Regions from separate parts of the Robertmurraya sp. GLU-23 genome, predicted to be linked through region 1. Evidence: predicted binding sites of a transcription regulator. Region 1 holds the regulator's gene; each other region holds the start of a gene.
The links. The regulator Rex, encoded in region 1, represses fermentation and respiration genes when NADH is low (regulators of the CRP and FNR family bind a similar motif). The targets are predictions, from matches to a motif close to TTGTGAAATATTTCACAA.
Positions count from the first base shown of each region.

Region 1 (7,452 bases):
GGAAGGATTTCTTGGATGCTTCCAATTTTCTTATCTGTAATTAAAATAAATGGATTGTCTAAAACAGCTTCCATTTTATCAGAGTCCGTTACCATATATGGAGATGCATATCCACGATCGAATTGCATACCTTCTACTACATCAAGCTCAGTAGTGAAGCCTTTTGATTCTTCGATTGTGATAACGCCGTCGTTACCAACGCGCTCCATTGCTTCAGCGATTAATTGACCAACTTCATCATCAGCAGCAGAAATAGCCGCAACTTGAGCGATAGAAGCTTTGTTTTCGATTGGCTTTGAAATAGCACGTAGCTCTTCAACCGCTACTGCTACAGCTTTATCCATTCCTTTACGGATACCCATTGGGTTCGCACCAGCTGTTACGTTCTTTAAGCCTTCACGAATCATCGCTTGAGCAAGAACCGTTGCAGTAGTTGTACCGTCACCAGCTACATCATTTGTTTTGCTAGCTACTTCAGCAACAAGCTTAGCACCCATGTTTTCGAATGCATCTTCAAGTTCGATTTCTTTTGCAATCGTTACACCATCATTTGTAATAAGTGGTGAACCGAATTTCTTTTCAAGAACCACGTTACGTCCTTTTGGTCCTAATGTTACTTTTACCGCATTTGCAAGTGCATCTACCCCACGAAGCATCGAGCGGCGTGCGTCTTCACTAAACTTAATTTCTTTAGCCATTGTAAAATACCCTCCTCGAGTTTTTTCAATCTATTCTGTCTTCGTTTAGTTTTAAATTAATAAAGTTCTACTCTTATCCAAGAATAGCAAGAATATCGTTTTCACGTAGAATTAAGTACTCTTTTCCTTCATACTTCACTTCTGTGCCAGCGTATTTTGAGAAGATAATACGGTCGTCCACAGAAACTTCAAGAGCTACACGCTCACCGCTTTCAAGTACGCGGCCAGTGCCGACAGCAACTACTTTGCCTTCTTGAGGCTTCTCTTTAGCAGAGTCTGGTAGTACAATACCGCTTGCCGTTTTTTCTTCCGTTTCAACTAGCTCAATTACAATGCGATCACCTAGTGGCTTTAACAAGTGAAACAACCTCCTCAAATATATGTAAGATTTTATTATTAGCACTCACTTAACTAGAGTGCTAACACAACTATTATATTAATGAATCTCTTCCTTTTTTGCAAGCGAGAAACCGCTTTTTTTTATAAATTTTTTGTAAAGGTCCTCCCATAACTTGTTAATTATACAACCTTACTAAGTATGTACTTTTCCACCTATTCTATCCATATAATGCTAAAATACGGACAATAATTCTTCTTATTTGATACAACCTGATGTTTACGAGTAGAATAACTATATTGGATTGAAAAGGAGACTTGTTTTGAAACGTGAATATTGGTTTATATTAATTGCTTATATTGCTATGCAGCTTTCAAGCTTTATTGGTGTCCCTATCACCTCTCTCGTACTAGAAATGATTGGTTTTGAAACCAATCACTCTCAAGGGTTTGCAGGTGTCACTTGGCTTGTTATCAGCTTTACTATCACACTTGTGATTGTCCTGCAGCTGTTACGTAATGAGATGGTAAACGCAAATGCAGTAAGAAACGGAGCCAGCTTAGGTCGGTCGATCCTCTGGGCCATTATAGGTGTCTTTCTTGCTCTATTTGCCCAAGCCTTTGCTGCGAATATTGAACGCCTGATTGGTATTGAGGTAGGATCTGATAATACGCAGCAGATTTTACGCATCATTGAGTCTTTTCCTATTATGATAGTAGTTAGCTCCGTTATCGGTCCTATATTAGAAGAAATTGTCTTTCGTAAGATCATTTTTGGAGCTTTTTATAAGCGATTTAACTTTTTTATATCAGCCTTGCTTAGCTCAGTCATTTTTTCTTTTGCCCATATGGAGCCCGAGCACACCCTACTTTATTCCGCGATGGGATTCACCTTTGCGTATTTGTATGTTAAAACCAATCGGATTCTCGTTCCGATTGTTGCTCACGTATCGATGAATACATTCGTTGTTCTTGTGCAATCCGTATATAGGGAAGACATAGAAAAATTAATCAAACAAGCAGAACAAATGCAAAGCTTTATTGGAGGATTCTTCTTATGAGACAGTCACCTTTATTCTCAGGAATTATATACATCGTCTTAGGTGCTCTGTTCACAGTGTTTGCCATTCAGGACTTACAGCAAAATGGAGAGTGGGGGTTTTTTACCTATCTTCTAGTCTTGCTAGCAACATTTGATATTGGTTCAGGCATTCGGATGATTCTTTTACATTTTAAAATTAAAGAAATGAAGAAACAGCAAAAGAAATAGCCGCTCCACTAAGGGGCGGCTTGTTGTTTATTCCTCTACCATTTCTTCATCCACTGAAGAATAGTGCTTTAAAAAGTACACCAGTGACTGTAACTCAATAGCCAGATCAATATGGTGAACCCTGATGGATGATGGAACCGTTAATCGGGCCGGTGTAAAGTTTAAAATCCCTCTCACCGTTCCTTGAACCATTCGATCGGTAATGGATTGTGCAACTGTTGCTGGAACCGTTAATATCGCAACTTGAATATCTTCTCTTTCAATAACCTCTTCTAGATCATCCATATGATAGACGGGCACTTCTCCAATTTTTGTGCCTACCTTCTCTTCTACTACGTCAAATGCAACAGCAATTTTTGTATTATTATTTTTCAAGAAATTATAATTTAAAAATGCTGTCCCTAAATTCCCGACCCCAATTAACGCAACCTTCGTTAACTCATCTTGGTCGAGTGTTTTACGGAAAAAGGATAATAAATAGTTTACATTGTAACCATATCCCTTTTTACCTAATGCTCCAAAGTATGAAAAATCTCTTCGAATCGTTGCAGAATCGACCTTCACCGCCTCACTTAGTTCAGCTGATGAAACTCGTTGTTTTCCTGATGAGTGTAAACTATTTAAAAAGCGATAATACAATGGTAGCCTTTTCGCCGTTGCTTGTGGGATTTTCATTGATTCATTACTCATCGTTCTTCCCCTACCTTCTATCTTTAACTAATATAGTCTCTCTTCCCTTTTGAAGTCACCGTTTTTACCACCCGTTTTTTCAACAAGGTATGTTTTCCCGATTACCATTCCTTTATCTATGGCTTTACACATATCATAAACCGTAAGCGCACAAACAGAAGCGGCTGTTAACGCTTCCATTTCTACACCTGTATTTCCTTTTGTCTTTACACTAGCAGAAATATGTAGAGTATGGCAATGGTTATCTGATTCCCAATCAAAAGAAATATCGACACCGGTAAGTGGAATAGGATGGCACATTGGAATAATATCCCATGTTTTTTTACTAGCCATAACGGCAGCAACCTGTGCAACTGCTAGCACATCACCTTTTTTCATTTGGTTATGTGTAATACGATCATATATCTCTTGATTGACTGTGATACTAGAATGGGCAATAGCCGTCCGTACGGTTTCGGGCTTATCACTCACATCTACCATTTTCGCTCTGCCTTCTTTATTAAAATGAGTGAACTCTGACATCTATTATACACCTCTTTCAAAATCATACACTATTTTCCTTGTTCTGTGTGAAAACATTGTAACATAGTTCACAACTCATATCATTGCTCATCCGTATTGAATGCGATACACTAACCGTAGAAGTATAGAGGTGAAATCAATGATACTACTACAAGTGAACCAGCTTTCCAAGTCTTATGGAGCTGACCTTATTTTATCGAATATAAAACTAGAAGTTCAAACAAGAGACCGTATTGCCTTAGTAGGCAGAAATGGGGCCGGAAAATCTACTTTACTCAAGATTATTGCCGGTCACCTTTCCTATGAATCAGGTGATTTAATCAAGCCCAAACATGTAACGATCGGGTATTTGGCTCAGAATACAGGTCTTGTCTCCGGATTATCCATTTGGGAAGAAATGCTTACCGTTTTTGAACAGGTTATGAACCAAGAGAAAGAGCTTCGTAAGCTCGAGGAAAAAATGGCTGATCCTAACGTGTTTGAAAATGCTGCATTGTACGAGCGAACAATAAAAGAATATGACCATCTCCAAAACGAATTTAAGGAGAATGGAGGGTATCAGTACGAATCTGATATACGTTCTGTCCTACATGGCTTAAACTTTCACTCTTTCGATTACACTACGAAAATTGATAGCTTAAGTGGTGGCCAGAAAACTCGTTTAGCTTTAGCGAAGCTGCTATTAACGAAGCCTGATATTCTTATTTTGGACGAACCGACCAACCATCTAGATATTGATACGTTGTCTTGGCTAGAGCAATACCTGACTGGCTACACAGGTGCGATCTTAATCGTATCCCATGATCGCTACTTTTTAGATAAAGTGGTCAATCAAGTGTACGAAATCTCTAGGAACCAAATCAGCAAATTCTCAGGAAACTACAGTTCTTATCTTGATCAAAAAGCCGAAAACTACGAGCGTGATCTTAAGCAATACGAAAAACAACAAGATGAAATAACCAAGCTACAGGACTTTATTCAAAAGAATCTTGCTCGTGCATCAACCACCAAGCGGGCCCAGAGTAGAAGGAAGAAGCTTGAGAGAATGCAAGTCATGGACAAACCTCTTGGAGATGAAAAGTCCGCCTCCTTCGGTTTTGATATTGAAAAGCAAAGTGGCAATGAAGTGTTAAATGTCCACTCCCTAGCAGTTGGCTATCATGATAAACGAATAGCTGAAGAACTTTCCCTCCGAATTACTAGAGGAGATTCCGTTGCCTTAGTTGGACCGAATGGGATTGGAAAATCAACCTTACTCAAAACCATTCAAGGAACGTTACAACCGTTAGAAGGACAAGTTCATTACGGTTCCAATGTTAGCATTGGCTATTATGACCAGGAACAAGCAGCTCTGACTTCAAACAAGCGCGTGTTAAATGAGCTTTGGGACGAATACCCTCTTAAAAGTGAAAAGGAAATCCGGACTGTCCTAGGAAATTTCCTATTTACCGGTGACGATGTGTTAAAAAACGTATCTACCCTTAGCGGTGGGCAAAAAGCACGGCTTGCACTCGCTAAACTCATGATGCAAAAAGCGAATCTTCTTATACTAGATGAGCCTACCAACCATTTGGACTTGGACAGTAAGGAAATATTAGAAAACGCGCTAGTGGATTATCCAGGTACAATTCTTTTTGTTTCTCATGATCGATACTTCATTAATCGCATTGCTACAAAGGTGATTGAGCTTAGTAAAACTGCTGCTGTTGAGTATCTTGGGGATTATGATTATTACGTGGAAAAGAAGCTTGAACAAGAAGAACTTAAAGCCATTGAACAAGCAGAAAAGGCTGCAGTTACCGTGGTAGCTTCTCCAGAAAAAAACACGTATCAAATCGATAAGGAAGCCAAGAAATTAGAGCGTCAACGAAAACGACGCATCGAAGAAATAGAAGGATTGATTGAACAGCTCGAAGCAACGATTGAAAAAAATAATACACTGCTTTGTGATCCAGAAATTTTTCAAGACCACGAAAGAGTGGTCAAAATTAATGAAGAAACGGAAACAGCCAAACTCCAGTTAGATGAGTTACTAGAAGAATGGAGTGAACTGGCTGAATAAGCAAAAAGAACCGGGAGAATAAATCTATCCCGGTTTTTCTTTTCCACAATTTTGTTCACAGCTAAATTGTTTTTATATGTGCTTTCCACAGGGTTTTCCACATTATCCACAATTTTAGTTTATTTTATCCACATTATACACAGTGAAACTTGTCGAAACAGTGTTTATACACAAAAAATAGCCCCTATCACGTGATAGGGACTTTTTCCTACAGTTATGTGTTGTGGATAGATAGGTCTAATCCTGGATTTGCATTTAAGGTAAAGTCACTTCTTTGTCCTTTTTCATACATGATACTTCCAGCAGCAGCAATCATGGCTGCGTTATCTGTGCATAAAGAAAGTGGAGGAATAATTAATTCTACGCCTTCAATAGCAGCGAACTCTCTCTCTAGTGCGCTACGCAGTCCTTTATTAGCAGCCACTCCTCCTGCTAATAACACTTGCTTCACTGAATGTTGCTTGGCCGCACGTACCGTCTTAGTTACCAACACATCGATTACACTTTGTTGAAAACTTGCTGCAAGGTCTTCAGGTGCAATGATTTCTCCCCGTTGCTCTGCATTGTGGACGGTGTTGATAACTGCTGATTTTAATCCACTAAAGCTAAAATCATATGACCCTTCCTCTAACCAGGCTCTCGGTAAATCAATAACGGGTGAGCCAACAGCGGCTAATCTGTCAATATGTGGTCCACCTGGATAGGGCATTTTTAACGTCCTAGCTACTTTATCGTACGCTTCACCTGCTGCATCGTCTCTTGTTTCCCCAATTACCTCAAAATGGCCATGTTCCTTCATATAAACGAGCTCAGTATGTCCACCAGAAACAACTAAAGAGAGTAGTGGAAAATCCATTTCCTTTATCAACCGATTTGCATAAATATGACCAGCGATATGGTGGATTCCTACTAGAGGAATACCATGAGCAAAGCTCAGCGCCTTGGCTGCGTTTACCCCTATTAATAAGGCACCGACAAGCCCTGGCCCCTCCGTTACAGCAATCGCATCAATATCTGAAAACTGTAATTCAGCCACTCTCATCGCTTCTTCTATGACAATCGTGATTTGCTCCACATGATGACGAGAAGCAATCTCAGGAACCACTCCGCCGAAGCGCTTATGGCTTTCAATTTGTGAAGCAACGATATTTGCTATAATTTCATGTCCATCTTTTACAATGGCAACAGCTGTTTCATCACAGCTTGTTTCGATACCTAATATATATTGGTTTTTTTCACTCATAATGTCACCCACATGACTAATGCATCCTCATAATTATCAGTATAATAGTTCTTTCGTATTCCACCGTTCATAAAGCCGAGCTTACGGTACAAAGATTGTGCCACTGTGTTCGAAATACGTACCTCAAGTGTCATCGTCTTTGCACCCTTCTTCTTTGCAACCTCCATGATCATACGAAGGATTGCTTCTCCAAGCTTTTGCCCACGAAATTCAGGTAAGACTGCTATGTTTGTAATATGTGCCTCATCAACAATCAGCCACATTCCACAATACCCTAGAATTTGACCTTCCTTTTCTAAAACAAGATAGACAGCGAATTGATTTAATTTCAGCTCATTTTCAAATGATTGCCTAGTCCAAGGGGTTGCAAATGAAAGTTCCTCAATTTTTAAGATTTGATCAATATCTTCTTCCTTCAAATATCGAAACACAAAGGAATCCGTTAAAGAGTGAGTCTCTTCATTTTGCATCATTTTCTTTCTTCCCTTCTATCCATTTCGCTTCAGCTTCAGCTAATCGAATATAATTTGGTACAAAGGTGTGTACATCTACTGGTTCACGATTGATCCCTAATTGAGCTAGCTCTCCAGGACGTGGATTATGTTCTGTGTAATGAGCAAATCTTGCTTGA
Region 1 covers NZ_JBRKCV010000018.1:89,790-97,241, forward strand. The annotation lists gene groL (chaperonin GroEL) at 1-698, opposite strand, end outside; gene groES (co-chaperone GroES) at 772-1,056, opposite strand; gene ACVBAX_RS21250 (CPBP family intramembrane glutamic endopeptidase) at 1,358-2,095, shown strand; gene ACVBAX_RS21255 (YdiK family protein) at 2,092-2,304, shown strand; gene ACVBAX_RS21260 (redox-sensing transcriptional repressor Rex) at 2,332-2,994, opposite strand; gene moaC (cyclic pyranopterin monophosphate synthase MoaC) at 3,022-3,516, opposite strand; gene ACVBAX_RS21270 (ABC-F family ATP-binding cassette domain-containing protein) at 3,656-5,578, shown strand; gene tsaD (tRNA (adenosine(37)-N6)-threonylcarbamoyltransferase complex transferase subunit TsaD) at 5,793-6,821, opposite strand; gene rimI (ribosomal protein S18-alanine N-acetyltransferase) at 6,818-7,294, opposite strand; gene tsaB (tRNA (adenosine(37)-N6)-threonylcarbamoyltransferase complex dimerization subunit type 1 TsaB) at 7,281-7,452, opposite strand, start outside.

Region 2 (7,452 bases), on a different contig from region 1:
TGATATTTACAAAACGTTAAAACTAACTTCATGTTTCTCTTTTATAATTAAATAAAATGAAATATCAAGGAGGAGTTCCAATGCGAAGTATGAAGAATTCGGTGATAGGCAATGTGGAAGGAATTTTACGAGATTACGAGGATGGGTACAAATGGGAAGCTTTAGTAAATGAATTATCCTACAGCGATCTTAAACATCTCGTATCTTTAGCGAAAGAGGCCGATCAATATAATAAAGTACTTTCTGACATTGCAACGATTATAAGATCATCAACTGAAAAAGAAACTGTAGAAAAAATAATGATTAAGTTATCGCAATCGTAAAAAAAGCTACCAATATTTGGCAGTCACTCTTTTAGAAAGGTTTATAATTACCACATACAAATTAACTGTACCGTGACTTACGAAGTTTTGCATCAAGGACTAGATTACCGAAAGGAATAAACGCAACAGCAAATGCCGATGTAATCCATACAAAAGACCATCTAATTTTAATAGTGACATACGCAATCATAAACACATACATGACAAATAACATACCGTGAATCGAACCCACCAATGTAACTACTTCCGGAAACCCAGCGAAGTATTTAAGGGGCATAGCAATAAATATCAAAACGAGCAGAGATACACCCTCTAGTAGACCCATTAGCCGAAATTTTGCGATTGGCGAGTTAAGCATTCTTTTCCCTCCTAGCTTCTAATCCATATTCCCTTCTCAAATGACTATGATAGCCATTTTTACCATTAATAGATATATAATAACACGTTTGTACAATTATCACTGTTAAAAAGTAATAAAAAAAACCAAAGCTCTGAATCCAAGCTATGGTTCACTTTTCCCCCTATTTCTAGAACCTTTTCACATAACCATCATACTCATTTGATAACTGCATTCCCATCTCTTCATATAAGGTCTTAGCCTGAACATTATCTGGAGCCGTTTCTAATTGAACAAAATGGGCATTTCTCTCTTCACAAAACTGAAAAACTTCCTGAATTAATGCTCTTCCGATGCCTTTTTTTCTATAGGATACATCCACAAACAAATCGTTTAGAATGTATCCTTTTTTCATACCAACAGACGAAAAGGTTGGATAAAGTTGCGTGAATCCAACTGCCGTTTCTCCCTCCATTGCTAGAAAAATGATCGACTCTTGATTGACTATTCTTTCTTGAAGAAATTGTCTTGCTCCTTCAAGATTGTTAGTTTGATCGTAAAACATTCGATAGGCATTGAATAGTATGGTTATTTGCTCTAGTGAAGTTATATCTGCCTTAATAATATCCATATTCCTCTTCCCTTCTTTCAATAAATCTATTTCTATCTTACAATCAATCTGACATAATAAAAGGAACAGTTTTTATCAAATACATATGTCAGATGGGAGTTATTGATGAAAGAGTTAGTCTTACAACTAAACAATAATAGTCCTAAATATAAACAAATTTATGAAAAAATTCGCTCCCTTATTGAAGATGGAGTGATCACCAAAGATACAAAGCTTCCGTCCATTCGTCAGTTAGCTATGATTTTACATGTGAGCAGAAACACCACTCTTATTGCGTATGAACAATTAATAGCTGAGGGTTATATACGAAGTGAAGAGAAAAAAGGATACTTTGTCGAATCGTTTGAGCCAATTGATTTACAGCACTCTATTTCAATAGAGGAGAACCTTCGCGCTAACGAGACATCAATAAAAGTCAATTTCCGTGTCGGAACCGTAGATCAACAGGCTTTCCCCATAAAAGCTTGGCGAAGATGTAGTAACGATGTGTTAAGGGAAGACATGATTTATACTTACGGGGAAATTCAGGGTGATCCCCTCCTTAGGTGTCAAATTTCTAGCTATTTACTTCAATCAAGGGGAATTCAAACCACACCAGAACAAATCATCATCGGTAGCAGCACGCAACAACTACTGATGCACTTATCCCTTTTTCTAAAAAAAGATTTTTCTAGCATTGCCGTTGAAAATCCCGGATATGACGGAGCTCGGGTAGTCTTTCAACTTCATGGGTATCACCTTCATCCCATAGAGGTAGGTGCAAAAGGGCTTTCACTAAATCAGCTTGAAAAGACGGACTCCAAGCTTGTATACATCACTCCGTCGCACCAGTTTCCAACCGGTGTCACCATGCCTGTTCCAGAACGTCAGCTCTTACTGAAATGGGCAGAAACAAAGAATGGTTTTATTATTGAAGACGATTATGATAGTGAATTTCGCTACAAGCAACAGCCTATTCCAGCCTTATTATCCTTACAGCCAGGTGCTCGTGTAATTTACCTTGGTACTTTTTCAAAAGCATTTATCCCTTCAATCCGTTTAAGCTACATGGTTTTGCCCTCTTTTCTAATCAAACCATATGTATACAAGTTCTCCGGTCTTGAGCAAGGTACCTCTAGCATTCATCAGCGAACGATGGCACGCTTCATGGAACAAGGGTTTTGGGATTCACATATACGAAAAATGCGAACCACATACAAACGGAAGATGCACACACTTATCACCTGCCTACAGAATACATTCGGAGAGAAGATCGAAATCATTGGTTCTGAATCAGGATTATATGTACTAATTAGATTTCGAGGACCAGCAGAGGAGGAACAATTGATTAAACAAGCTCTTTCACACGGAGTAAAAGTATATCCTACCTCCAATTACTATATAACAAACGAACAAAGAACCATACTAAAGCTTGGTTTTAGTAATTTATCAATCGACCAAATCCAATTAGGTGTGAAGTTGCTAAAACAAGCTTGGAGGTTTTAGGCATTTCTCCAAATATTTCCTCATTTAATATTAGTAGACCTTTTTAGAAATGAGGAAATTGCGATGTACAACCTCTATTGTCGAATATATCAGTTCGCCTATAAAACTGCTTCTCCCTTGTTTAATTGGAGAAAGCCTGAACTTTTAGAAGGAGAAAACAGTCTGATTAAGCTTCCACCACTCCTAAAGCTAAAAGGAATTGGGAGCGTTCTAATTGTGACAGATAAAGGGATAACATCCATGGGATTGCTCGATCGTTTACTGCCTGGGTTAGAAGGAAAAGAAATTGACTATGTTATTTATGACGAAACCATTCCCAATCCAACGATTGAAAATATTGAAGAAGCTTTACAATTATATAAAGACCATCAATGTCATGGAATTATCGGCTTTGGGGGTGGCTCTCCAATTGACTGTGCAAAAGGAGTGGCGGCTCGAGTGGCACGACCAGGTAAAACGATACCTGAAATGAAAGGACAACTGAAAGTAAGAAAGCCGACTCCTCCACTCATTGCGGTACCAACGACTTCCGGAACTGGGAGCGAAGCAACGGTAGCTGCGGTTATTTCCAACAGTGAAACACACGAAAAATATGCGATTAATGACCATGTATTGATTCCGGATCTGGCCGTTCTCGATCCGTTGCTTACTACGAAGCTTCCCCCACATATCACCTCGACGACGGGTATGGATGCACTCACTCATGCGGTGGAAGCATACATTGGCAGAAGCAATACAGAGGAAACGGTTCAATGCAGCAAAGAAGCGGTTCAATTAATTTTTGAAAATCTATATACGGCATATTCGAATGGATCAAATATCGAGGCTCGAAAAAACATGCAAAAAGCGTCGTATTTGGCTGGCGTTGCGTTCACTCGTGCGTATGTTGGCTATGTTCACGCCATCGCTCATACATTAGGTGGATTTTACTCAGTACCTCATGGCCTAGCGAATGCCATCATACTCCCTTATGTGCTAGAGTATTATGGAGAGAGCGTGCATCAACCGTTAGCAGAATTAGCTGATTTGATCGGCATTACCACAGAAAACGAAACGGACTCTCTTAAAGCCCAAAAATTCATTGATGTTATTAGAAAACTAAACCGGGACATGAATATCCCCAATACATTCGATTGTCTACAAAATCGGGACCTTCCGATCATGGTGGATCGAGCGTTTCGTGAAGCAAACCCGCTATATCCGGTTCCAAAAATATTAGACAAACACGATTTGTTCAGATTATATGAAATGATTAAGGAATAAGTAGGAGTTGCACATATGGAGAACTACCACTCACTCATCTTAAAACAAAAAGCGTTTTTTCGTTCTGGAGCAACAAAGGAATTGAACTATCGAATTCAGGCATTAGAAGCACTTCGAGAGGCCATTCGTAAAAATGAACAGTCCCTTTTTCAAACCTTAAAAGAGGATTTAAATAAATCTGAATTTGAAGCTTATGCAACCGAAATTGGGGTCGTCCTTGAGGAAATTCGTTTTACTCTTAAACATATAAACGACTGGCTCAAGCCAGAAAGAGTAAAAACTCCTGTTAGCCATATTGGTTCAACCAGCTATATTTACTCAGAGCCTTACGGTGTCGCTCTCATTATTTCACCGTGGAATTATCCGTTTCAACTGGCGATTGCTCCACTTATGGGAGCCATTGCTGCAGGGAACTGTGCGATTTTAAAACCTTCGGAGTTAACACCCAAAACCTCTGCATTGTTAAAAAGGATTATTACTGAACTTTTTCCCGAAGATTATATTGCCGTAGTGGAAGGCGGTGTCGAAGTAAGTCAAGCACTACTTGCAGAGGATGTTGACTACATTTTCTTTACCGGAAGCGTTCCTGTTGGAAAAGTCATTATGGAAGCAGCAGCCAAAAATTTAACTCCTGTTACACTCGAGTTAGGTGGAAAAAGCCCTTGTATCGTCCATCATGATGCAAATATCAAAATCGCTGCCAAACGAATTGCTTGGGGGAAATTTATAAATGCTGGTCAAACCTGTGTTGCCCCCGATTACTTGTATGTTCATGAGAGCATTAGAGATGAATTTTTACAGGAATTTCAATTGGCAACTCATGAGCTGTATGGGGAAAAAGCACTTGAAAATCCTGATTACACGCGTATCGTGAGCCAACGACATTTTGATCGATTGCATACCTTTTTGGATAATGGAAATACGTTTATGGGCGGTGGTTCTAATGAGGAAACTCTATCGATTGAACCGACTGTTTTGACAGAAATCACATGGGATAATCCCATTATGCAAGATGAAATATTTGGTCCGATTCTACCAGTCCTTCCGTATCGTGAGCTTACAGAGGTTATTGAAGGTATACATAAACACCCGAACCCTTTAGCACTTTATCTTTTCTCTGAGAATGAGAGCGTACAACAAGAGGTATTACATCATATTTCTTTCGGAGGTGGCTGTATTAATGATACCGTCTACCATCTCGCCTCACCTTATCTTCCTTTTGGCGGAGTGGGATCAAGCGGAATCGGTGCATACCATGGAAAAGGAAGCTTTGACACGTTTTCTCATCGAAAAAGTGTTCTAAAGCAAACAACGAAATTTGATCTACCCTTCCGCTATCCGCATGTAAAGGATGGTTTGAAAAAATTAAAGTGGTTTCTGAAATAATAGGAAAAAAGCCTTCACGCTCCCTTGTGCGTGAAGGCTTCCCAAAATCGCATTATCAACCCGTTTGGCCGTACCCATCTTGTTGTCCACTAGAAAAAAGTAGCTCATGAATAGAAACCAATCGGATATCAAACTTATAATTTCTATTGCGTATCTCTACCATTCCGTTCTTGTAATCGTGCATAATTATGTAATCTTGATTTCTATGTACGACCTTTGTTCCTTCCAAAGAACATCCCCTCCTAGTTGATAAAATGAGATTTCTTAGATATATACCCTTTATACTATTTTTTAAACATTTATTTTAAAATTAATCTACTATTTTATAAAATTTTTGAAATACATAATATCTTCACTATACCGGTTGTTTCCCTTGTGTTCACATTATATTCAATAAGCCTTTAACACTTTGTGAACAACATCACAAACCTATGTTTTTCTTTATAGTCACGGTGTATATTATGAATATAGAAACACAAAAACATTTATTCGAAAGAAGGAATCATTTATGTTTAATCAATTATTAAGAGAAAATAAGATTGCTGCTGGTCTATTGACAGTATTACGTGTATACCTCGGATTTGCTTGGATGACCGCTGGCTGGGGAAAAATAACTAGTGGTGGTTTTGATGCTGCAGGATTTCTAAAAGGCGCAATCGCTAATCCGGTAGCAGGTCCAGATGGTGTTGTGTATGGCTGGTATGTAACTTTCCTAGAAGGCGTTGCATTACCAAATATTGATTTATTTAACTTCTTAGTACCTTGGGGAGAATTCTTAGTTGGTTTAGGTTTAATCCTTGGATGTTTCACAACTACAGCTGCCTTTTTCGGAGTATTAATGAACTTTGCTTTCATCCTTGCTGGAACTGTATCTCATAACCCAACTGATATCTTAATGGGCTTCATTCTTATCGTAGCTGGTTACAACGCAGGAAGATTTGGTTTAGATTATTATGTACTGCCTATCATCCGCAAAGCATTTAACAAAAAAACAAATCCACTTCATCAAGAAGCATAATCTGAGAATCCCTTACTAATCATTTGTAAGGGATTTTCTTATTTCCTCATTAAAATAGGAGCCCTAAAGTTTTTAGGACTCCTTCTATTTATTAAATCTTAAACTTTCTAACGAGCTCCTGAAGGTTTTCCGCCATTTCTGATAGTGATTTGGCTGATAAGCTTACTTCTTCAAGAGATGCCAGTTGTTCCTCAGTGGACGCGGCCACATTTTCTGAAGAGGACGCGTTTTCCTTTGCGATTTCAGATAATTCATAAGATGTGTCTGTTACATTTTTGACTTCTGCAGTGATTTGTTCTGCTATTTGAGATACTTCTTCAATTTGAGGTGCCATGACTCTGACCCCATTGAGAATCTCGTCAAACTTCTCAATCGTTTTATTAGACACGAGTATTCCGTCTTGCACACTCTTTGTTGCGAGTTGCATCGTTTCTACCGATTTCTCTGTATCTTCTTGAATCGCTTGAATGAGTTCAGCTATTTGACTTGCTGAGCTTTGCGATTGATCAGCCAGTTTACGAACTTCATCTGCTACTACAGCAAAGCCCTTCCCTTGCTCACCAGCTCTTGCTGCTTCAATTGCTGCATTTAACGCTAACAAGTTCGTTTGATTAGCAATATCACTTATCACACCAATAATCTCATTTACTTGCTTCGAACGGTCGTAAAGTGATTTAATAATCTCATCTGAACTTTCTACTTGCCTATGAATCTCGTTCATTTGTTTTACCGTATGTTGAACCGACTCTCCACCTTCTTCAGCATGTTTCACCGCTTGTTGTGTAAGTGCATTTACCTGAACAAAGTTGGTTGTCATGGTTTCCATTCCTTGACTAATTTCATTCATCGTACTTACCGTTTTATCGATTCCGATTGTTTGACTTTCCGCTCCACTCGCTACTTGTTGGATAGAGTATGCCACCTGTTTCGTAGCCATCGTTGTCTCATCAGAGGATGCCGTTAATTCTTCTGCTGCTGCCGCTACTTGCTCTGTGTTCATATCCACTTG
Region 2 covers NZ_JBRKCV010000014.1:69,661-77,112, reverse strand. The annotation lists gene ACVBAX_RS18995 (hypothetical protein) at 81-323, shown strand; gene ACVBAX_RS18990 (DUF3817 domain-containing protein) at 385-681, opposite strand; gene ACVBAX_RS18985 (GNAT family N-acetyltransferase) at 851-1,291, opposite strand; gene pdxR (MocR-like pyridoxine biosynthesis transcription factor PdxR) at 1,397-2,776, shown strand; gene ACVBAX_RS18975 (iron-containing alcohol dehydrogenase) at 2,840-4,039, shown strand; gene ACVBAX_RS18970 (aldehyde dehydrogenase) at 4,055-5,425, shown strand; gene ACVBAX_RS18965 (hypothetical protein) at 5,481-5,654, opposite strand; gene ACVBAX_RS18960 (DoxX family membrane protein) at 5,934-6,443, shown strand; gene ACVBAX_RS18955 (methyl-accepting chemotaxis protein) at 6,535-7,452, opposite strand, start outside.
Region 2: a site for Rex is predicted at 5,835-5,852, ahead of ACVBAX_RS18960 (DoxX family membrane protein). Genes of this name have one in related genera too.

Region 3 (7,452 bases), on a different contig from region 1:
TTGGAAAAAGGCGAAAATAACGCTTACAAAAATATTTTTTTCGTGCCTGTCATATGGAGGTTGTGTTAAGATAAAGTAGGAATTTTCGAAACTGCTATATAAATTAGTTTTTTAACATACAAGGGGGATTACGATGAAGCATTTAGCACAGCAAGATACGCAAGTTTTACAAGCTATTCAAGACGAATTAGGGCGTCAAAGAACGAAGATTGAACTAATTGCATCAGAAAACTTTGTAAGTGAAGCGGTAATGGAAGCACAAGGATCTGTTTTAACAAACAAGTATGCAGAAGGCTATCCAGGCAAGCGTTACTACGGTGGCTGTGAGCATGTTGATGTGGTAGAAGACATCGCTCGTGACCGCGCAAAAGCAATCTTCGGTGCTGAGCATGTAAACGTACAACCTCACTCAGGTGCTCAAGCCAATATGGCAGTTTACTTTACTGCTCTTGAGCAAGGTGACACGGTACTTGGGATGAACTTATCACATGGTGGTCACTTAACACACGGAAGTCCGGTTAACTTCAGTGGTGTTCAATATAACTTCGTAGAATACGGAGTGGACGAGCAAACACAAACGATTAACTATGACGTCGTTCGCGAAAAAGCATTAGAGCATAAGCCGAAAATGATCGTTGCTGGTGCTAGTGCATACCCTCGTGCCATCGATTTTAAAAAGTTTAGAGAAATCGCTGATGAAGTGGGCGCTTACTTAATGGTCGATATGGCTCATATCGCTGGTTTAGTAGCAGCTGGTTTACACCAAAATCCAGTACCATACGCTGATTTCGTAACTACAACTACACATAAAACATTACGTGGCCCTCGTGGTGGTATGATCCTTACTAGCGAAGAATGGGGTAAGAAAATCGACAAGTCGATCTTCCCTGGAATTCAAGGTGGTCCATTAATGCACGTAATCGCTGCAAAAGCAGTTGCTTTCGGAGAAGTGTTACAAGATAGCTTTAAAGAGTATGCTGGAAACATCATTTCTAACGCAAAGACATTAGCAGAAAGTCTTCAAAAAGAAGGGATCAACCTAGTATCTGGTGGAACAGACAACCACCTTCTATTAATTGATGTACGTTCTTTAGGCTTAACTGGTAAAGTAGCTGAGCATGTACTTGATGAAGTAGGAATCACGGTTAACAAAAACACGATTCCATTTGACACAGCAAGCCCATTCGTAACAAGCGGAATCCGTATCGGAACAGCAGCTGTTACTTCTCGTGGATTTGGTGCGGCTGAAATGGAAGAAATCGCAGGCATTATTAGCTTCACGTTGAAAAACCATGAAGATGAAGCGAAGCTAGCAGAAGCAAGAGACCGCGTATCTGCATTAACGAGCCGTTTCACTTTATACCCAGAAAGACAAATATAATTTTTTGCTAGCCAGCCTCTTGTTTTTTAAAGGGCTGGCTTTTTACTTTGTCTCAGAATTGTTATATCCAATTTCTGTTCGAGGTTGCCCGCGGGAAGTTTTTTCTGTAAAATTAGACGAAGTGTTTATGAATCGAGTTAGAAAAGGAGAGATGCTAGATGGCAAAGGTATATGTGTTTGATCATCCCCTCATTCAGCATAAGCTTACATACATCCGCGAAAAAAATACAGGAACAAAGGACTTCCGTGAGCTAGTAGACGAAGTAGCAACATTAATGGCGTTCGAAATTACTCGTGACATGCCGTTAGAAGAAATCGAAATCCAAACACCAGTAAGCACAATGAAATCAAATGTGTTATCAGGGAAAAAAATAGGGATTGTTCCTATTTTACGTGCGGGAATCGGAATGGTAGATGGTATCTTAAAACTTATCCCAGCAGCAAAGGTTGGTCATATCGGTCTTTATCGTGACCCAGAAACATTGATGCCAGTTGAGTACTACGTTAAGTTACCGAGCGACGTAGAAGAGCGTGACTTCATCGTAGTGGATCCAATGCTAGCAACAGGTGGTTCAGCGATCGAAGCGCTCCACTCATTGAAAAAGCGCGGCGCGAAGCATATTAAATTCATGTGCCTAATCGCAGCACCAGAAGGTGTGGACGCTCTTAAAGAAGCACACCCGGATGTAGACATCTACATCGCAGCACTAGACGAAAAATTAAACGACCACGGCTACATCGTCCCTGGATTAGGTGACGCTGGTGACCGTTTGTTTGGAACGAAGTAAGAATGGGCTAACCGCTGGAGCGGTTAGCTTTTTTACATAGAGAAGTTGAAGTGTGCTGAAGGGTACTTGGACAACTAATCCCGCTAGCACAAGGTTTGAGTCTGAATAGGGGTGTGATTCGGACAAAAAGAGTACGGGGTCCAGGCGATGAGTCTGAATAGAGGTATCATTCGGACAGGAAAGAGCGCTGGGACCAGGGGTGCAGTCTGAATAAAGGTGTGATTCGGACGAAAAAAGGACTGGAACTATGTTGAAGTCCGAATATAACTCAACCTTCAATTCTCTGGCAATAAAAAAAGGCACTATCGATCACTCCCACATACGCATAACTCACCACCCTATGGCAAAACATAGTAAAAAACTTCGGAGGTGCTAACACAAAGTGAAACTGAAAATCTTCACTCTTTTAACAGCCGTAGTATTCTCATTTGTTTGCACTCCACCAACATCAGCAAAAACACTCATTCATCCTCCTATTCCTGAGGAAGACCCAACAACTGAAAAAGTGGCAATCGTGACATTGCCGGAAAAAACTAATGTACACCAAATTAAAGAGCTCATCACACCATACCCTGACCTTGAGCTCCGCCATATTTTCACTGAAGCTCTGAATGGTTTTTCGGTTAAAGGGACGAAGGGATCTCTTGATAAGCTCGCACAAACGTCCAAAGTCGAGTCAGTTTCCCCGGTGACAACCTACAGCGTACAATCGGAAACGAATACGGAGATCATCGGTGCAGAATCGATCAGGGGCTATTTTGATCCGAAAAATCAAAGACTTACCGGAAAAGGAATCACCGTTGGGGTCATTGATACAGGCATTGATTACAATCATCCTGACTTAAGACGAAGCTATAAAAGAGGCTATGATCTGGTTGATATAGATGATGATCCGATGGAAACGAAGGGAATGTATGGCCAAAGCACCTTACATGGGACACATGTGGCCGGCATTATTGCAGCAAACGGAAAGATCCAAGGAGTGGCTCCGGATGCGAAGATTATTGCCTATCGTGCACTGGGTCCAGGTGGCTCGGGAACAACAGAGCAAGTGCTTGCTGCAATTGAAAAAGCCATCAAGGATAAGGTCGATGTATTGAATTTATCACTAGGAAACAATGTGAATGGACCTGATTTACCAATATCACTTGCTCTAAATAAAGCGGTAGAGAACGGTATTGTCGCTGTGACCTCGTCTGGAAACTCGGGCCCGAATATGTGGACGGTTGGTTCCCCTGGTACGGCTGCAAAGGCCATTTCGGTTGGTGCCTCCACACCCCTTTTAAAAGTTCCATATCTCACGATCGATGGAACAAAAGAAACGTTAAGGCTTGAACCGATGCAGGGCTCTATGGATTGGAAGCTTGATCGGTCGTATGAAGTGGTATATGGGAAGCTTGGGAAGAAAGAAGATCTTGCAGATGTGTCTGGAAAAATTGCTCTTATTCAAAGAGGCGAACTAACCTTTTCGGAAAAAGCATGGTATGCACAGGAGGCTGGTGCCGTCGCTGTGATTATTTTTAATAATATGAATGGTGAGTTTGCTGGAAATCTCGATCGTCCGATTGATATTCCGGTTGCTACCATGTCTAGAGAGCTCGGGTTAAACATCGTAAAATCAATGGCTAGCCAAAAAGTGCTTGCAAAAACAAATATAATAGAAGAAAAGGATTTGCTTGCTAGTTTTAGTTCGAGAGGACCTGTTACTTCCACTTGGGAGATTAAGCCGGATGTGGTAGCACCAGGAGTAGCCATAACAAGCACGATACCTGGGGGCTACCTAGCCCTTCAAGGAACTAGTATGGCGGCTCCACATGTGGCTGGAGCAGCAGCGCTTATCAAACAAGCACATCCAGATTGGGGACCGGAAGATATCAAGGCTGCTCTCATGAATACGGCCATTCCTATTGTGGATGGAAAAGATGTTCCTTATAAAACGTACGAGCAAGGTGCTGGAAGAATAAGAATTCCTGAAGCGATCCAAACCGGTACGCTTGTCAAACCAGCTTCCTTGCAATTTGGGAAATTTAAGTTAGTAGAAAGGCAGCATGAACATACACAGCAGCTTACTTTTAAAAATGTAAGTAATCACCGGATGTCCTATCGATTTGAGGTTCCTCATCAAAGGGATGGCATACAGTTTGAACTGCCGCAATCTTTTTCGGTAGATGCGGGAAAAGAAAAGACGGTGAACGTTACGATGAGTGTGGATCCCAAAGAACTTACGAAGAAGATACATGAAGGTCATTTAACCATTATGGCTGGCTCTCAAAAGGTGAGTGTTCCATACCTTTATGTTTTGGAAGAACCAAACTACCCACGTATTATGGGGTTTGAATTTGGTCCGGGAGATAAACAGGGTGTGTATCATTACGAGGTGTATTTGCCGGGTGGAGCAGATGAATTTGGTATTGCTCTCTTCGATCCAGACACGTATCGGTTCGTTAAATTCTTAGATTGGAAACGGAATGTAGGGAGAGGAATGCTGAAGATGGACATCCTGCCTGATCAACTACCAGAAAATGGATTATACTTAGCAAAGGTTTTTGCGAAAAAAGCTGGGAAAGAAGATATGGTCGAAACAGGGATTGCTGTCTCGAAAGTGAAAGAGCGGTAAGGAAAACAGAAGCGAGAACAACGCTTGCTCCATTTGCAATAGGAAAATAAAAAACTTTTTGAACATAATGTGAACAAGAATTTCTATTGTTTGAATTGTGAACTTTTTCACTCCAAACTAATTGACATTGACAAGTGCCTATTGTATGCTTACAAAGGGTATTAATGATAGGGTTTTCAACATGGGTACTGTATAAATGATGCTTTCCTAAGCAAGCAAGTCCATTGTAAAAAACAAACTTCTATCTACCAGTCTCTTTAAAAGGACGTGCCTGAAATGAATCAAAAAAACCGTCGTCCATATCAAGCAATGGCATTAATGTCGGGGATTCTTTCGCAGTTGGTAGGCTCCGTATTAATCGGCATTTTTGCTGGAAGATGGCTTGACCGTTCACTGGACACCGAGCCGCTCTTTTTAATCATCGGACTACTCCTCGGATTAGCCGCTGGCGTATATGCCATGATCAGACTAATTCAACATTTCTTTTCAGGAGATAATAAGTGATGCCCGAAATACAATCGATCTACATCCGGCAACGAAAGTACATATTCTTCTTACTAGCTTTATACGTGCTAGGGTGGGGATTTACCTCATATCAAACTATTTTTTTAGGGCTTATTTTAGGTACGAGCTTAAGCCTTTTTAATTTGTGGTTATTGGCCAGAAGGACTATTAAATTCGGCGATGCGATAGCAAAAGGTGAAAAGGTCCGTTCCCTCGGCATGTTTTCAAGAATGGCGACGGCTGTTTTAGCCGTGATGATTGCTCTTGAATATCCTGACAAGCTCCATCTTTATAGCGTAATTATTGGATTAATGACCTCATACGTGGTTATTATGATAGATTTTTTTCTTCAAGCATTTCATTCACATAAATAGCGGGGAAGAGAGGTGAATACTGTGCATCATGAAGCTCCTTTAAGAGAATTTATGGGCCTAACCTTTAACTTATCAAATGTCTTGATGATAACAATTGCTAGTGTGATTGTCTTTATCATCGCAGTGCTTTCCACTCGCTCATTGGCTATGAAACCAACGGGGATACAAAACTTCTTCGAATGGGTAATGGATTTCGTCAAAGGAATCATTAATAGTACAATGGATTGGAAAGATGGTGGGAGATTCCACATTCTGGGTATTACATTGATTATGTATATATTCGTATGTAATATGCTTGGACTTCCATTCGGAATTACTTATGACGGGACATTGTGGTGGAAATCACCAACAGCTGATCCAGTGATCACGCTGACATTAGCAACGATGGTCGTCGGGCTTTCTCACTATTATGGTGTAAAGCTGAAGGGAGTAAAAGAATACGGTCGCGATTTCGTTCGACCAATGTGGTTCTTGTTCCCGCTGAAACTTATTGAAGAGTTTGCAAACACCTTAACACTCGGGCTTCGTCTCTACGGTAACATATATGCAGGAGAAATCCTTCTAACGTTACTAGCAGGAAGTCTAGCAACTGGAGTCGGCGGCCATCTCGCTGCGGTTATTCCAATGCTTGCTTGGCAAGGGTTCTCAATCTTTGTCGGCGCGATACAGGCGTTTATCTTCACCATGTTAACAATGGTTTACTTGGCACACAAAGTGAGTCATGACCATTAATATATACCTGTTCATTTAATGAACAAAAAACAACAAAATCATGTTTATACAATTTAAGGAGGAACTTTATAATGGGTCTTTTAGCAGCAGCAATTGCAATTGGTTTAGCGGCACTAGGTGCAGGTATTGGTAACGGTCTTATCGTATCTAAAACAGTTGAGGGTATCGCTCGTCAACCAGAAGCTCGTGGTATGCTTCAAACAACTATGTTCATCGGGGTAGCGTTAGTAGAAGCGGTTCCGATCATCGGCGTAGTTATCGCGTTCATGGTTATCGGCGGCTAATATACGGTTTTTTAACAAAACAATGGCGAAGAACATTTTACGTGCAGCTTCGCCATTCCTTTATGTTCATCTATTAACATGTGTAACGTTATAAATTGTAAGTGTACGACTCTTGAAGGGAGTGAGCAAGGGTGTTAACAAGCAGTCTAGTATTAGGTGCAGCTGGTGGTGGGTTTAATAGTGGAGATATCCTTTTCCAATTAGTAACTTTCATCATCTTGTTAGCATTACTTAAGAAGTTTGCATGGGGTCCATTAATGGGCATCATGAAACAACGTGAAGAGCATATTGCTGGAGAAATTAATGCTGCTGAACAAAGCCGCAGTGAAGCAAAGCAATTACTAGAAGAGCAACGTACGCTTTTAAAAGAAGCTCGTACAGAAGCTCAAGGATTAATTGAAAATGCGAAAAAGCAAGGCGATGTACAGCGTGAAGAAATTATTGCGTTAGCGCGTGCGGAAGCAGACCGTCTGAAGGAATCTGCTAAGCTTGAAATCGAACAGCAAAAAGACCAAGCGGTTGCTGCTATTCGTGAACAAGTCGCTTCATTATCTGTACTTATTGCTTCTAAAGTAATTGAAAAAGAACTTTCAGCTGCAGATCAAGAGAAGCTAATCAATGAATATATCCAAGAGGCAGGAGAAGGGCGATGAGCAACTCGACTGTAGCGAAGCGCTATGCGTTAGCTCTTTTTCGACTAGCAAAAGAGCATCAACTTCTTGACCAAATGGAAAATGAAATGCGTGTAGTTAAAAATGTAGTAAAAAATAAC
Region 3 covers NZ_JBRKCV010000003.1:199,036-206,487, forward strand. The annotation lists gene glyA (serine hydroxymethyltransferase) at 134-1,381, shown strand; gene upp (uracil phosphoribosyltransferase) at 1,540-2,169, shown strand; gene ACVBAX_RS08470 (S8 family serine peptidase) at 2,552-4,786, shown strand; gene ACVBAX_RS08475 (AtpZ/AtpI family protein) at 5,063-5,290, shown strand; gene ACVBAX_RS08480 (ATP synthase subunit I) at 5,290-5,664, shown strand; gene atpB (F0F1 ATP synthase subunit A) at 5,686-6,396, shown strand; gene atpE (F0F1 ATP synthase subunit C) at 6,468-6,680, shown strand; gene ACVBAX_RS08495 (F0F1 ATP synthase subunit B) at 6,812-7,333, shown strand; gene ACVBAX_RS08500 (F0F1 ATP synthase subunit delta) at 7,330-7,452, shown strand, end outside.
Region 3: a site for Rex is predicted at 4,882-4,899, ahead of ACVBAX_RS08475 (AtpZ/AtpI family protein). Genes of this name have one in related genera too.